2 regions of the Brooklawnia cerclae genome follow, and region 1 is predicted to be linked to the other one. Evidence: riboswitches for the same ligand, from Rfam matches in the RefSeq annotation. Region 1 holds a riboswitch; the other holds the start of a gene.
The links. A riboswitch is a leader RNA that binds a small molecule or an ion and turns the genes downstream of it on or off. The one in region 1 is predicted to bind FMN.
Positions count from the first base shown of each region.

Region 2: linked by a shared signal. The riboswitch ahead of FB473_RS18230 (ABC transporter permease) and the one ahead of ribD (bifunctional diaminohydroxyphosphoribosylaminopyrimidine deaminase/5-amino-6-(5-phosphoribosylamino)uracil reductase RibD) in region 1 are both predicted to bind FMN.

Region 1 covers NZ_JAAMOZ010000001.1:1,230,664-1,234,062, reverse strand. The annotation lists gene ribA (GTP cyclohydrolase II) at 1-380, opposite strand, end outside; gene FB473_RS05920 (riboflavin synthase) at 377-1,033, opposite strand; gene ribD (bifunctional diaminohydroxyphosphoribosylaminopyrimidine deaminase/5-amino-6-(5-phosphoribosylamino)uracil reductase RibD) at 1,033-2,046, opposite strand; FMN riboswitch at 2,216-2,349, opposite strand; gene hisS (histidine--tRNA ligase) at 2,440-3,399, opposite strand, start outside.
Region 2 covers NZ_JAAMOZ010000001.1:1,507,644-1,511,042, reverse strand. The annotation lists gene FB473_RS06950 (ABC transporter substrate-binding protein) at 127-1,128, opposite strand; gene FB473_RS18230 (ABC transporter permease) at 1,125-1,946, opposite strand; FMN riboswitch at 2,037-2,169, opposite strand; gene FB473_RS06940 (MFS transporter) at 2,186-3,399, opposite strand, start outside.

The DNA.
Region 1 (3,399 bases):
GCGCGATCATGGGCACTGATGCCGGTGCTCACCCCCGTCGCAGCGTCCGCGGTGACGGTGTATGCCGTGCGCAACCGGTCCTGGCTCCCCGGCACCATGAGCGGCAGCTCCAGGCGATCGGTCCGTTCCCGGGTCATGGGGACGCACAGGTATCCCGAGGTCCGGCGAACCATCCAACCGATCCAGGCGGGAGTCGCCAGGTCCGCCGCGAGGACGGCGTCGACCTCGTCCTCTCGCGACGCCGAATCCGCGACGAGGACGGGGCGGCCCCGTCGCAGCTCTGCCAGCGCTCTCTCGACGCGACGCCGGGCCTGCCCCATACGGTCACCGGCCTGCGAGACAGGGACATCGCCGGCTGCGGTCTGCTGTTCGCGGTTCACAGGTCGTCCCCTTCCGCCGGAGACTCCCCGGCCCGGGCCGGGTCCACCTCCAGCAGCCGCGCGACATAGCGCGCCAACACGTCGACCTCGATGTTGACCGGATCACCCACGGCGAGAAGCCCGAGGTTCGTGACGCGCAGCGTCTCGGGAATCAGCGCGACGCCCAGTGACGAGCCGTCGACGTGGGTCACCGTCAGTGACACCCCGTTGAGGGCCACCGAGCCCTTCTCGGCGACCAGGCCCGCGAGCGCGTCCGGGACCCGTACCTCCAGCCGGATCCATCCGTCCTCGTCCCGGCGCTCCGTGAGCTCACCGACACCGTCGACGTGGCCCTGGACGATGTGCCCGTGCAGGCGCGCGTCGGCGCGCACGGACCTTTCCAGGTTGACCCGAGATCCCACGCCGAGCGTCCCGATGGCGGTGCGCCGCAGCGTCTCCGGCATGACGTCCACGCAGAATTCGCCGTCGCCCGGCCGCTGATCGCCACGACTCCGGTCGACGACGGTGAGGCATGCCCCGCTGACGCAGATCGAGTCGCCGCGCCTGGCATCGCCGGTGACCAGCGGGCCCCGGATGGCCAGCGAGACGCCGCCGCCGTCCTCGGGGTGGACGGAGGTGATCGTGCCCAGTTCCTCGATGATTCCGGTGAACATCAATACTCCTTGTCGTTGGATGAATGCGCGGATGTGGCGACGATCAGGACGTCGTCGCCGAGACGTTCGCAGTGCCGAGTCGTGAAGCGTGCTGCCTCGGCGATGGTGCCGATGCCGACGTCGCCTATCGCCGCCGGCCCGGCGCCGAGCACCACCGGCGCGATGTAGGCGTGGATCTCGTCCACCAGGCCGGCGCGCAGGAATCCCGAGGCGAGCGTCGGCCCGCCCTCGACGACCAGTTCGTGGACGCCGCGCTCGAACAACACGGCCAGCACCCGGGCGGGATCATGCGTACGCAGGTGGAGCAGGTCGGCTCCGGGCCCGTGGACGGCGGCGTCCGGTGGGATGTCGCGCCTGCCGACGACGACCCGCAGCGGCTGATGGGCCTCCGGTTCCCCGGGGATACGCGCGCTCAGCGCGGGATCATCGCACAACACCGTCCGGATGCCGACGACGATGGCGTCCGATCGCGCACGAACGCCGTGGGCGTGCGCTCGTGCCTGCGGGCCGGTGATCCACCGGCTGGAGCCGTCCGCCGCACCGACGCGTCCGTCGAGCGTCGTGGCGGTCTTGAGGACGACCCAGGGACGCGCGAGCCGTGCGGCGTCGTACCAGTGGCCCAGCAGATCGAGTCCCTCGGCGCGCAGGACGTCGGTCACCATGTCGACACCTGCCGCGCGGAGAACCCCGGCGCCCCCACCGGCGAGCGCCGACGGATCGTCCACGCTGACCAGAACGCGGCCCACCCCGGCCTCGACGAGCGCGCGGGCGCACGGCCCCGTCCGGCCGGTATGAGCACAGGGCTCCAGGGTGACCACAGCCGTCGCGCCGCGCACGTCGATGCCGCGCTCACGAGCGCGCCGGAGGGCGGCAACCTCCGCATGAGGGGTTCCCGCCCCGCCGTGCCAGCCCTCCGCCAGAGCCTCGCCCCCGGTCGAGACGAGAACACACCCGACCCGCGGGTTCGGATCATGGAGCGGGCCCAGCCTCGCCAGCGTTAACGCGCGCCTCATCGCGCGGATCTCACCGTCGGATACGGCGGCGTGTGCCCGGCCGGCCTGACAGCCCATGTCCTCAGCCCCTGAGATCTGGCTCCGGGGATTCAGGTCGGACGGGCACGACCTGCACGCCGGGATGCCGCGGCGAAGGCCCGACGGGCCTAGCCAGGACAACCCGGCGCCACGTGTACTTCTCCCATCCGGACTCTCACCGTCGGTCCCGGAATTCCACCAGGTCAACCGTCGCCCTGCTCAGCAGGGTTCCGGGTCGCGGACTGTCACCGCCGGTTCGGACTTTCACCGACCCCGAAGCACGTGGTGTGCAACTGGCCACAGGCTAGCTCGCGCCACAACCCGTGTCCACCCTCGGCTCGTCGCGTGGGCAGGCGCGTAGCCGAGGGTCCGCGCTCAGGCGTCGAAGGCCAGCACCGAGGGACGAAGATCGCGTTCGGGTGGCTGCCACACCGTGGCGTCCGCCGCGACCTGGTCGCCCGAGCGAATGTCCTTCACCTCACCCTGGAGCCCACCGAACCAGACGTACGGGATCCCGCGGCGATCCGCCTGGCGGATCTGCTTGCCGTACTTGTCGGCCTTGGCGGCCACCTCACACGGGATTCCACGGAAGCGCAGCGCCGAGGCCACATCCATCGCCACACCCCGGGTCTGGTCGTCGTCCACCGCCACCAGCACACAGCTGGGCACCGGACGCGACGCGGCGAGTTCCCCGCGGCCCAGCATCGGGCCGAGCAGCCGGGTGAGACCCAGCGAGATGCCGACCCCTGGATAGGTGCGCTTGCCATCGGTGGCCAGCGCGTCGTAACGTCCGCCCGAGCTCACCGAACCCATGGCCTCGTGCCCGACCAACTCGGTCTCGTACACCGTGCCGGTGTAGTAGTCGAGGCCCCGAGCGATCTTCAGGTCGGCGACCATGCGCCCCGGAAGCCGGCGGTTCGCGGCCGACAGGACGCGTGCCAGCGCGTCGAGGCCCTCGTCCAGCATCTCGGAGTGCACCCCGAGCTCGCGCACCCGATCGACGAACGAGGCGTCGTCCGTGCTGATCGTCGCCAGCTCCACGCACTTGTCGGCCACGTCGCCGGACAGTCCGAGCTCGCCGGTGAGCAGTTCCTTCACGGCCTGCGGGCCGATCTTGTCGAACTTGTCGACGCGCTGGAGCACCGCCGCGGGCTCGGTGATGCCCAGGCCCCGGTAGAAGCCCTCCGACAGCTTGCGGTTGTTGACGTGCATGCGCACCGGCGGCAGCCCCAGACCGGTGTGCAGCCGCTCGAGGGCCTCCAACATGACCAGCGGCGCCTCGACGTCGTGGTGCTCGGCCAGCGTGTTCTCGCCCACGATGTCGATGTCGGCCTG
Region 2 (3,399 bases), 280 kb from region 1:
GCCTTTCTGGATCGCTGGAGACGGTCGTGAGCGTTGAGTCGTCCCTGGACAGGGAACTGCCGCCCTTGAAGGTACACCCGTCAACAACCCTGCTCCAAGAGCCCCGTCGACCGGGGCGTCTCGGCGCTACCCCTCGGTGATGACGGTCGAGAACGCCTCCTCGGCCGGCACCTCCTGGCTGACCAGACCGTTGGACGCGAAGAACGTCGCCATGCGACCCCAGCGCCCCGCGTCCTGCTGCCCGAACCGGTCGCTCTGGTAGAGCGGCATGGTTGCGGTGAGGGTGGCTTGTGCCACCGCCTTCTGGTCGTCGTCGGTGAGGGTCGGGATGTACTCGCTCGACAACTCGACCGCCTGTGCAGGGTTCTGTGCGCAGAAGGACGCGCCTTTCTCGGTCCCGGCCAGCAACGCCCTCAGGTCGTCGGGCCGGGCGGCCAGCGTGTCGTCGAGAGTTCCGAACCCGACGCTGACCAGCGGCGGATCGTCCACGGTAAGGGTGCGGATCGCGAACCCCGCCTCGCCGAACCGGACGACGTCGTTGTTGACGTAGCCGACCACCGAATCCACCTTCCCACCGGTGAGGGCGGCGTGCTGGGTGTAGCCGATGGACTGGATGTCGAGGTCGTCGCGGGTGAGGCCTGCTTGCGCCAGTACCGCGAGCAGGCAATACCAGTTCTCGCCGTATTCGCCCGGCAGCCCGATGCTGTGCCCGCGCAGGTCGGACAGGGACCGCACCGGTGAGGCATCCGGGACGATGACCGCCACCGGGTACTGCTGGTAGAGCGTGGCGAAGTCGACCACCGGGATGCCCTCGCCCCGAGCCTGCAGCATCTCGCCGCCGCCCGCGTAGACCACGTCCTCGTCGCCGGTCTGCAGCGCACCCAGGAGCTGCTCGTTGGCCCCGTGGTGGCGCAGCGTCACGTCGAGCCCGGCCTCGGCATACCAGCCCTGCTTGTGCGCGACGTAGACCGGGGCGAACTGGATGTCGGGCACGTAGGTGAGCCCGAGGGTGAGCGCCGTGCCGCCGCCGGACGACGAGGACGCCGACGAGCCCCCGTTGTTCGGCGCGCAGGCGACCAACCCGGCTGCCGCGGCGACCCCCAGGAAGGCGCGACGGGACAGTTTCATAGTTGTTTCTCCTTCTCGATACGGAACAGGGCGCGCCAGTGCGGGCGGGAGGCCAACGGATCGGCCAGCCATTCCACGCCGCTCATGGTCAGATAGATGACGATGGCAAGAACGCTGAGGACGACCAGGGTCGCGAAGAGCCCCACGGTGTCGTTGGACTGCGACTGCACCGCGAGCCTCTGCCCCAGACCGCTGCCTCCCATGACGAGCTCGCCGACCACGGCCCCCGTGATCGACAGAGTGAACCCGTTGCGCAGGCCGGTCAGGGTGGCCGGGAGGGCAAGCGGCCACTCCAGCCAGCGGGCCAGTTGCGTCCGCCCGGCCCCGTCGACCCGTGCCGCGTCGATGACGTCGCGGTCGATGCTACGAAGCCCCAGCACCGTCGACAGGACCACGGGGAAGAACACCATGACCGAGCACAGGAGGACGACCGGCAGCGTCCCGTATCCCACCCAGAGCACCAGGAGGGGCGCGAGAGCCACCGCGGGGATGGCCTGGGACGCCGCGAGATAGGGCGACAAGGCCGCCTCGGCGACATGGTTGTGGGCGATGAGGTAGGCGATGGGCAGCGCGACCGCGGCGGCCAGCAGGCACCCCAGCGCGGCCTCCCACAGTGTGACCAGTGTCGGTGTCACCATCCGTCCCTGTGACAGGTCACCCGCCAAGCGTTCGACCACCGAGCCCGGCGCGGGCAACAGCGTGCGCGGGATACCGCCCGACCTCGCCAGAATCCACCACGCGACGAGCACGACGAGCGCGAGCAGGACGGGGGCCGCGACGCGCACACTCCATGGAGCACGACGATGATGGAGACCCATCGGCTGCGGCTTCCTCCCGGTCAGTCCCGGGGTGCACGCAACCGAACGACGCCCGATCGCGGACGCGGCCCGCGACGAGACGCTCGGACGCGACGTGCTCCTCCCATCCGGACTCTCACCGTCGGTACCGGAATTCCACCGGTTCCACCGCAGCCGATTCTCACCGGTGCGGGTCGCGGACTGTCACCGCCGGTTCGGATTTTCACCGACCCCGGGCACGTACGTTCTTGCTCGCCTCACTATACGCGCCGGTCACGAGGGTAGAGAACGGCGACCGCCACCAGAGCGAGGAACACGGCCAGCGTGCTCGCCATCAGGCTCAGCCGCATGCCCTCGATGAACGCGGACTGCACGACGCCGTCCAGCCGCGAGCCGACGTCCGCGGGCAGGTTGGGGATCGCCTTGATGGCGGCGGCCATCGATTGGAGCACGTCGTGCTGCCATTGCCCGAGTTGGCCGAACACGTCGCTGGACTCGACGACGTCGCGATACCGCGCCGACAACAAAGCCCCGATCACGGCCACGCCGAGCGCGCTTCCCACCTGCATGAGGGCGGTGTTGGTGGCCGACCCGACCCCGCTGGCATCCGGGGGAAGAGAGTCCATGACCGCCTGGGTCGCGGCGGGGACGAGCAGCCCGGCGCCCAGACCGAACAGCAGGGCCCCGGGCAGCAACTGGGTGAAGGTGGTCTGCGTGGTCGTGGCCGACAGCCATCCGAAGCCCGCGACCACCGAGCCGAGGCCAACCAGCACCGTCCGCTTCAGGAGGATGTGCTGCATCAGGTGGGGCGCGGCCATCGCGCCGCCGAACATGGCCGCGGCAACGGGCAGGATGCGTACGCCGGTCTCCAGCGGGCTGTAGTTCAGCGAGAACTGGAGGTACTGGGTCAGGACGAACAGCGCCCCGGCCCCGCCCGCCGTGACCAACCCGGAGACGGCCACGGCGACCGAGAAGCGGCGGTTGCGGAACAGCCCCAGCCGCAGGATCGGGTGCTGCGTCTGCGACTCGCGGACGACGAACACGACCATCAGCACCGCGCCACCGAGGAAGGCCGCAACCACCAGCGGGGAGAACACGCCCAGCCCGGGCGCGGAGATGACCGACCAGCACAGCAGTGCGAGGGCCAGGATCGACAGTGCGGCGCCCGGTGAGTCGATGCCGGCACCGGTCTTCCTGGGCTGCCCGTGGGGCAGCACGACCAGGCCGCCGACGACGATGACGAGTGCGACGGGCACGTTGATGAGGAAGATCGCGCCCCACCTGAAGTGCTCCAGCAGCACTCCTGACAGCAGCGGGCCGACCGCTCCACCTGCCCCGTTCGCACCCGACCACAAAGCGAAGGCGACGGTTCGCTCGTGAGGGTTCACGAACAGGCGTGAGACGAGCGCCAGGGTGGACGGCGCCAGGAGGGCAGCCCCCACCCCCATGAGTGCACGCGCACCGATGAGCAGGC